DNA from 3 places in the Paenibacillus sp. FSL L8-0644 genome. Region 1 is predicted to be linked to each of the others. Evidence: riboswitches for the same ligand, from Rfam matches in the RefSeq annotation. Region 1 holds a riboswitch; each other region holds the start of a gene.

Region 1 (3,113 bases):
CATTACGTCAATTATGCCGAAACGGTGTTTACACGCTATAAGGATAAAGTAAAATACTGGCTGACCTTTAATGAAATCAATGTAATGACCATGAGTCCGTTCACCGGTGGCGGTGTGGTTATTGACCGTGTAGAAAACAAACAACAAGCGATATATCAAGCATTGCATCATCAATTTGTAGCTAGTGCACTGGCAACCAAACGGGGACATGAGATCATCCCGGGTGCTCAGATCGGCTGTATGTTGGCACGTATAGAAAGCTATCCACATACGTGTAACCCAGCGGATATACTGAAAGCCCAGCATGAAAATCAGATGAACCTATTCTTTACGGATGTGCATGCCCGTGGGGAATATTCCAACTATATGAATCGTTATTTTGAAGAAAATAATATTGTGATCCAGACAGAACCCGGCGATGCCGAAATTTTGAAAAATAATACGGTTGATTTTATCTCATTTAGCTACTACATGACCTTGACCGTATCGGCAGGTCCAGAAGGCGAGAAAGCAGCAGGAAACCTGATTGGTGGCGTGAAAAATCCGTATCTGCAGTCCTCCGACTGGGGATGGCAGATCGATCCGATCGGCCTGCGTGTTACACTGAATACGTTTTATGATCGCTATCAAAAGCCGCTGTTCATCGTGGAAAATGGCTTGGGTGCATATGATAAGGTGGAGGAAGATGGCTCTGTGCATGACACATATCGCATTGATTACTTGCGTCAGCATATTGCCCAAATGAAGGAAGCGATTGCCGACGGTGTTGATCTGATTGGTTACACCAGCTGGGGCCCTATCGACCTTGTGAGCATGTCTACTTCCGAAATGTCCAAGCGCTACGGATTTATTTACGTTGATCTGGATGATGACGGTAACGGAACGCTCAAACGCTCCAAAAAAGACTCTTTTAATTGGTATAAAAATGTGATAGCAACCAACGGTGAAGAATTGTAATTCCATATCATCTCGGGCGGGTATAGCAGAGGACATCCTAAGGATGCGATCTGCTGTACCCGCTTTTTTGATAGACTCAATAATAATATTTCAGAGGGCTTCACAAACTTTTCACTTGTAATAAGCTGAAAGTTTTCTGTATAATGAATAAAAATTTCATATGTCTGGTTGATGTTTGCGGGAGATGGAACGAAAGTTCCGACCGAAGGGGCAAAACTCTCAGGTGCTTAGGCTGTTTACAGCCACAAGCGGGGACCGTAAACGGACAGAACTCTGGAGAGACCCTTAATTGGGCGCCGAAGGTGCACCGCAGAGAACATCTGCTTAAACTCTCAGGCAAAAGGACAGAGACGCGAATAACCTGTGACAGGGAATGCCCTAGGCTTTTTTATGAGCTATTAGAGGCAAAACCTGCACAAGATGGTTGTATTTTTTCGTGCCTTTAACCTCTCCAGGAGTCGAATCAGCGGATTTGACTCTTTTTTGTTTTCTAATATGCTGGAGGAGCGGGTTGAAATGAATTTGGTACATGTGTTAGAAACGATTGACAGCTGGATATGGGGAGCGCCGCTTCTTATTCTCGTGATGGGCACGGGGTTGTGGCTAACGATCCGCTTGAAGCTGCTTCAGGTTATTCGATTGCCTTTGGCGCTCAAGCTAATTGGTAAAGCGCCGGACGAAGGTAGCGGAGATGTAAGCAGCTTCGGAGCATTGAGTACGGCACTGGCAGCTACTGTAGGTACAGGAAGTATTGTTGGCGTGGCGACAGCGATCAAGCTGGGTGGGCCCGGTTCATTATTCTGGATGCTGGTTGCAGCTTTTTTCGGGATGGCAACCAAATATGCGGAAGGATTATTATCCGTTAAATACCGTGTTAAAGACCGGAACGGACAATTTTCGGGTGGTCCGATGTATTATATTGAAAACGGACTTGGCCGCCGTTTCAAGCCGCTGGCGATGTTGTTTGCCTTTTCTGGTGTTCTTGTAGCCCTATTTGGAATCGGTACTTTTCCGCAAGTAAAGGCTATCGTTTCTTCGACGGAAAGTAGCTTTGGAGTGCCAACGGTAGTTACAGCGATCATTATTTCCGTGTTAACTGCTGTTGTTACGATTGGAGGACTCAAAAGTATTGCCAAGGTATCCACAAAGATTGTTCCATTCATGTCGGGGCTCTATATCGTAGTTTGCTTAATTGTACTCATTAAGTTTGCAGGAGAGCTTCCTCATGCGATTGCTTTAGTATTACAAGGGGCCTTCTCGACCACATCTGCAACGGGTGGATTTGCCGGAGCGACGATTATGTTGGCGATGCGAAGTGGAGTTGCCAGAGGTATTTTTGCTAATGAAGCCGGTTTGGGAAGTGCGCCAATTGCAGCAGCTGCTGCTAAGACGAAATGGCCTGCAGAACAAGGGTTGATATCCATGACAGGCGTATTTATCGATACGATGATTATTTGTAATCTGACGGGATTTACGTTGCTGGTTACGGGAATATGGAGTGGAAATGACGATGGAGGTCTGATGACCCAGCATGCGTTTTCCAGTGCCTTTCCGGCTGGTGCAGAACTCGTGACGATTAGCCTTATTTTATTTGCATTCACAACGATACTGGGCTGGAATTACTACGGGGAACGTTGTGTTGAATATTTACTGGGTGTCAAATGGATTAAACCATACCGTTATTTGTTCATCGCACTTGTGGCAGGAGGTGCGTTCATCAAGTTGGAAGCCATTTGGCTGCTGGCAGATATCTTTAACGCAATGATGGCTTTCCCGAATCTGATTGCACTGCTTGGTTTGTCAGGCATTGTCGTTGCAGAAACCCGAACCTATATGGATTCTCTGAATTCTAGTAAGAAAAAGGGCATTCTTGCAGGTGCCAGTGTAGGGGCAGCTATTCAAGTAGAAGAAAAGGGACACACGGTTAATTCATAAATTCCAAAAGGGAGTGCCTTCAGCCATCACAGGCTTGAGGACACTCCCTTTTGAATGTTATAACGATGCACGCAAAATAGCTAAAATATCTTCTTGATTCAGCTTTTTATAATTACCGAAGCCTCCATATTCCATTTCACGGGCTGCAATGGTTGCGATTTTTTCCAATTGCTCATCATTAATATTGTAATCGGCCAGGGTGGAAGGGGCACCGAGACTTG
Region 2 (3,113 bases), 3.7 Mb from region 1:
CTTGTTTTATAGAGGAAAAGTAATTGGTTTAAAGCTTAGAAATTACGACTTATTCTTCTTGATTGATGCGTTGCGTGTAAGTGATTCGGTCAAACGCTTGCCAGTCGGCGTCTGAGCCAAGCCGCCTTTGGCGGTCTCGCGGTGCTTCGACGGCATCGCGCTGCCGACTTCAAGCATCACGTCAATGACTTCGTCAGACGGAATAGCGCTGCGCACACCCGCCAAAGCCATGTCCGCTGCGGCAAGCGCAGTCACGGCTCCCAGCCCGTTGCGCACGATGCACGGAATCTCCACGAGTCCGGCGACGGGGTCGCAAATCAGGCCGAGCGTGTTCTTAAGAGCGAGGCCCACGGCGTGAACAGCCTGCTCAGGCGTACCACCGCGCAGCTCGACCATAGCGCCAGCGGCCATCCCGATAGCTGAGCCAATCTCAGCCTGACAGCCTCCCTCCGCGCCAGAAATGAAGGAGTTGTTGGCGATCACGTAGCCAATGGCTCCAGCGGCGAATAGGCCGTTCACCATATGCTCATCATCCCAGCCGAACCGTTCCTGCGCACTGATGAACACACCAGGGATAACCCCACATGAGCCTGCGGTAGGAGTGGCGACAATGCGACCCATGGATGCATTAACCTCCGACACGGAGAGGGCATAAGCCATGGCGAGCGCAGAGGCATCACCGGAGCAGGTCTCCCCTGACCGCAGATACTCGGCCAGGCGCTTGCCGTCGCCGCCCGTCAATCCACTGCGGGATACGGTGTCTTGTGTCTGACCGCGATGAACGGCTTCCTTCATGATTTCATAATAATCAGACATTTGGCGAAAGATTTCTTCCTCCGTTGTATTCGTTTCTTGTACCTGCTCTTGAATCATCAAGCGGCCAATCGTGGTGGATTCTTCAGCGCATAAAGCGCTGATCTCATGCAGATGGCTAAACCGCATCGGATTCAGCTCCTTTTTTCAAATTAATCATCTTAATTTCATACATATGAGGTAAAGAACGCAGTTCCGCAATCAGTTCAGCTGGAGCAGAACTGTCCGTTTCAATGGCGGTGAGTGCTTCACCATCCCGGCCTTTGCGATCTACGTGCATATAGGCAATGTTAATGTGGGCCGCGCCCAGCGCTGAAGTTATTGCGCCCAATGTACCGGGCTTATCCGAGTGGAGAAGCACCAGCGTAGGCAGCTCCCCGGTCAGATTGACCCGGAATTCGTTCAATTGCTGGACATGGATGCTGCCGCCGCCGATGGAGGAGCCCAGCAGTGTGCGCTGATCCTCGCCCTTCCACAACTCGAAACGGACGGTGTTCGGATGAGGAGCGGGGAGTCCACTGACGGCGAATTCCACGGTCATCCCGGCTTGCTCGGCCCATTGCTCGGCATCTGGAATCCGGTGATCGTCCGTATCGTAATTAAGCAGTCCTGCGATGAGCGCCAGATCCGTACCGTGTCCTTTATACGTATCGGCAAAGGAGCCGTACAGTGTCATACGGGCACGGTCAGGCTGCGCCCCGAGCCAGTGCCGGGCAACGCGTGCGAGTCGCACCGCGCCTGCGGTGTGTGAACTGGAAGGTCCGGTCATGGCCGGGCCGATAATAGAAAATACATCTTTGAAACGCATGGTGTGGCCCCCTGTATGTTCTAATACCATACTATATGGTATTTCCGCGTCTTTGCGCGGTTATGACGGTTCCTAATGCTGACGCACAATGTGAGCACAAAAAAGGACAGGATAAGGAAGTTTCCCTTATCTCTGTCCTCGTTACCTGAGAGTTTCGTGCGGTGTTCTTACCGCCTTACCCCTTGGGTGGCTTGCGCTCTCTCCAGAGTTGCGTCAGATGACGATACATGGACCTGAGAGATTATCCGCCAGCCGGGTGCTGGCGTCTTGCTCCTTCGGTGCCGCCAGAGTGTAAGCCCCCTGGACAGACTCTCCCGTCATCTTCATTCGCGTATACCGTTCTACATGTCTTTCTTAGCGTAATGTATGACGTGCTCGGTGTCAATCACAGGGTTTAATTTTTACATAAACAGGTGCATTTCCAATAAAAAAGATTAAAGTTTACATAATTATGGATGAAATCAGGAAGGAATTAGAAGATTGGCGGCTAATCTGATAGAGGACAAGTACATTTATGGAAATCATAGGAGGGATATTGACGTATGGTAAAAGGCTTGCGGTTCACAGGTTCACGCTTAAAAGGGATGCTGCATCTAGCAGCGATCGCATCACTGCTGATCGGGATCTTCGTTCCGTTCGGTCAGGTCAAGGCAGAGGGAGCATTGACAGTAGCCGAAGCACTTCAGGGCCAAAGCAGTGGAGGTACGGTGACGGTAGAAGGTTATATCGTCGGACATGCTACCGGATCGAAAACGGCTAACTTTTCTTCTCCGTTTGCGAATGATTTTAACGTACTGATTGCTGACCAGGCTAATGAACGTAGCACTTCTAATCTATTGGATGTACAGCTGACATCCGCGTACAGAGGGCAATTTGGACTGTCAGGCCATCCTGAGCTGATCGGCAGCAAAATTCGTGTGACGGGTACACTTGGCGCCTACAATAATTTTGGTGGAGTGAAAAGCCCAAGCGCTGTTGAACTGGTGAGCGGAAGCGAGCCGGGGGAACCAGGTGAACCTGGTGAACCTGAACCTGGCAACCCGGGTCAACCCGGTACTACATTGCCGGATGGAAAAGGCAAAAAGGTGCTGTTCGATAATACGCACGCACAGACCGCTGGTGCAGCAGATTGGGTCATTGAAGGCGCCTTCTCCGACTTTGCCAATGGACTGCGTAATGTAGGCTTTACGGTAGACCCATTAAATCGTCCCATTCCTTTTACTTATGGAGAGCAGGCCATAACCTATGACAAGCTGCGCCAATATGATGTGTTCATTATTGGTGAAGCGAATGTTGCCTTTAAGGCATCCGAGCAGGCTGCCCTGCTGCAATACGTGAATAACGGAGGGAGCGTCTTCTTCATCTCCGATCATTATAATGCAGATCGTAACAAAAACCGTTGGGATTCCTCCGAGGTTATGAATGGCTACCGTCGTGGAGCCTATACTAATCCGGCCAAAGGCATGACTGCAGAAGAGGCTGCATCACCGGC
Region 3 (3,113 bases), 160 kb from region 1:
GTGTAGGCTGTATAGAATTCCGAGCGTGAAGTGATGTGCTGGATGACCGACGGAATATGATGATCATAAATTCCTGCGCCAAGAAAGCTGGCATGTGTGTCTGTATTGGCGTTGTGTCCAGCCAGCTCGGCCAAGTGGCGGGTTAAGGCTTTCTCATCGAGTCGAGAAGAAAGAGGGAGTTCCCCTTGATATCGAATGGCCTCTGGAATGTCACTGAATAAATCATCAATGGATGATACACCGACCACACGCAGCATTTCGGTTTGATCCTGTTCAGTCATAGGGAGATAACGATGCTGCTTCATAGGTTCTGGCTCCTTTCGAAAAGCAAAATTTTAAATCCGTAAATGAGCTAATAAAAAAGTGTGAGATGAAAACCCGGAAATACATATCTGACATGTTTGCTTTATAGAAATAAGGAGAGTTTAAGATCAGCGTGGGCGCTTATAAAAGGGGGCTGCCACCACCTCGGCACGCAGGCGTTTGCCACGAATCTCAACCTCCAGTGGTGTGGAGAGGGCGCTAAAACGACTGTCCACCAAGGCGAGGCCCAGATTACGCTTCAAGGAGGGCGACTGAGTCCCCGTTGTGACCTCACCGATGTGTTGTCCTTCTGCGAATACCGGATAATGGGCGCGTGGGATACCGCGGTCCATCATTTCTAGCCCGATCAATTTACGAGGAACCCCTTGTTCTTTTTGACGCTGAAGTGCTTCTCTACCGATAAAATCTCCTTTATTCAGCTTGACGAAGAAACCCAGACCGGCTTCGAGTGGTGAAATTGTGGCAGATAACTCCTGTCCGTATAGCGGCAACCGAGCCTCAAAGCGTAGTGTATCCCGAGCACCAAGTCCAGCGGGAATCAGCCCATACGACTCACCGGAACGAAGCAAACCCTCCCATACGGCGGGTGCTTCCGCGGCAGGTACGTAAAATTCAAAACCGTCTTCGCCCGTATATCCGGTTCGTGAGACGAGTGCTTTTGCTCCGAACAATGGCACGTTCTCATGAAAGTGGAAAGATGCCAGATTCGTAATATCCGTATCTGCCACGGCTGCGGCAATACGTGCTGCTTCCGGTCCCTGCAATGCCAGCAATGCTATTGCATCAGACACATTCTCCATGTGAACGGATGCAGGCACATGACGAAGTAACCAATCCCAATCCTTATCAATGTTGGAGGCGTTCACAACGAGCATGTAGCGTTCCGGTCCTTTGCAGTAAACAAGCAGGTCGTCTACTACACCTCCATCGGGGTAACACAGGAGTGAATATTGTGCCTGACCTGGTTCCAACTGGCTGACATCATTCGTGGTCACCCTTTGTAGAAAAGCTTCGGCCTCTTTGCCTTCAACCAAAAACTCACCCATATGCGATACATCGAATAAACCCGCACGTTGCCGGACGGCCTCATGCTCCTTTTGAATGCCGCTAAACTGAACGGGGAGCTCCCAGCCTCCAAAGTCAATACAACGAACCCCAGACTGCGTCCCGTAGGATGAATATAGCGGTGTTTTTCGCAAATTAGTCATGTTTCCACTCCTATCCGGTGTAATCGGCTAAACAAAAAAGACAGGCCGAAAAAAACGTATAGACAGCAGTCTATACTCTTTTTTCAGCTCTGTCCTTGATACCAGAAAGTTACCCCGGTATGTACCGGGTTTCCTCTTGGGTGATCCGCTCCAATAGCGAATGCTCTCCAGAGATGCGTCCGGCAGAGGTCCTTTTGCCTGAGAGATTCACCTGCAATGCAGGCTTACTCCTTCGGCGCTACCTTCGGGATCAGCAGTATATTACCTGGCTTTGCAGATAACAACTTGATCCGATTCGCGTGCACAACTGTCTCACAAGCGGCAACAGCTATGCGAATCTTTTTGGCAGTCTCTCCCTCTGCGTTCATCCGCGTTTGCAGTTGTCGGGTGTTTCCCAAAGTATTTGCTATAACCCATTAATACGCAAATTCATTCAAAATGTCAATAAAAATGTCATCAAAAACAATAGAAAAAACATTTAATATATAAATAAGGATATGTAAGCGTTTGTTATAAATTATTATATTTTTATATAGAGCGCTATAGGAGGTAATATGAAGTATTTTTGTTAGTATTATTGACATGAGTGTTCTTATTGTCATAATCTTAACCTGTCTAATACAGGTGAGCAAATGCGATTTTATTCATATGGAAGTGAGGGGAACAGAATGGGTGAAGTGAAGCAGCAACTTTGGTATACAGACGAACATGAGTGGGTTCAGCGGACAGAGAATGGAACGGTGCGGATTGGTATTACAGACTTTGCACAGCACCAACTGGGTGATATTGTTTTTGTAGAATTACCTGAGGCGGGAGTAACGATTGAGCAGGGAGCGGAGATCGGTACGATTGAATCGGTGAAGACGGTATCCGACCTTTTTGCTCCGGTGACGGGAACCATATTAAAAGTGAATGAAGCGCTGGAAGGTACACCTGAGCTAGTGAATGAATCTCCATATGACAAAGGTTGGATGGTAGAAGTAGAGATGGATAAAGATGTGGAGGAATCATTGGGCAAACTACTGTCGGCGGATCAGTATGAGCAGTTGATTTCGGAGTAATAAATAGAGCAATGCAGCATGAAATAATAGCGTGTTATTCGGAATTTTATATTGATTTTTAATTGAATAAGAGCATCGTTAGTTTGCTCGATTTTTGTATAAAATAGTCGCTATGATTTGACGTAGCGGCTATTTTTTTGTCTTTTTTTGAAAACGTAATTACGTGTGTTGTTCTGATATAGTGGGTTGTCCCCATATAGGAATCATACATAATCCAGCGCGGTTTTTCGACTAATTTCTATAGCTACAGGTCATATTAAGAAGAATTATGCAGGTATAATATCTTCCTGGATAATTTAAATTTAAATGTTGTCATCAACGTTCATGACGAAAGTACGTTTTCATTTCGTTGATGAAGATAGCGCTGTCATTTAGTATGAATTTTAAGAAAAGGTAGTGATGCTTACCTACAAGGAGGATTTGAATATGAGTACATTGGACGCAAAGCCAAGTTCAAAAGGAGGCACTCGTGTCGCCGTACAGCGTTTTGGCCGTTTTCTTAGCGGTATGGTTATGCCCA

Evidence for each region. Region 1 has a riboswitch for glycine ahead of NSS94_RS18905 (alanine/glycine:cation symporter family protein). Riboswitches for the same ligand answer to the same signal wherever they lie in the genome.
Region 2: another riboswitch for glycine. It lies ahead of sdaAB (L-serine ammonia-lyase, iron-sulfur-dependent subunit beta); the one in region 1 lies ahead of NSS94_RS18905 (alanine/glycine:cation symporter family protein).
Region 3: another riboswitch for glycine. It lies ahead of gcvT (glycine cleavage system aminomethyltransferase GcvT); the one in region 1 lies ahead of NSS94_RS18905 (alanine/glycine:cation symporter family protein).

What each region holds. Positions count from the first base shown of each region.
Region 1 covers NZ_JBBOYN010000001.1:4,170,788-4,173,900, reverse strand. The annotation lists gene NSS94_RS18910 (glycoside hydrolase family 1 protein) at 1-957, shown strand, start outside; glycine riboswitch at 1,126-1,202, shown strand; glycine riboswitch at 1,221-1,315, shown strand; gene NSS94_RS18905 (alanine/glycine:cation symporter family protein) at 1,474-2,892, shown strand; gene NSS94_RS18900 (iron-containing alcohol dehydrogenase) at 2,950-3,113, opposite strand, start outside.
Region 2 covers NZ_JBBOYN010000001.1:430,617-433,729, forward strand. The annotation lists gene sdaAA (L-serine ammonia-lyase, iron-sulfur-dependent, subunit alpha) at 43-942, opposite strand; gene sdaAB (L-serine ammonia-lyase, iron-sulfur-dependent subunit beta) at 932-1,621, opposite strand; glycine riboswitch at 1,833-1,948, opposite strand; gene NSS94_RS01935 (DUF6359 domain-containing protein) at 2,164-3,113, shown strand, end outside.
Region 3 covers NZ_JBBOYN010000001.1:4,006,345-4,009,457, reverse strand. The annotation lists gene gcvPA (aminomethyl-transferring glycine dehydrogenase subunit GcvPA) at 1-305, opposite strand, end outside; gene gcvT (glycine cleavage system aminomethyltransferase GcvT) at 432-1,532, opposite strand; glycine riboswitch at 1,709-1,808, opposite strand; gene gcvH (glycine cleavage system protein GcvH) at 2,201-2,593, shown strand; gene NSS94_RS18140 (PTS mannitol transporter subunit IICB) at 3,020-3,113, shown strand, end outside.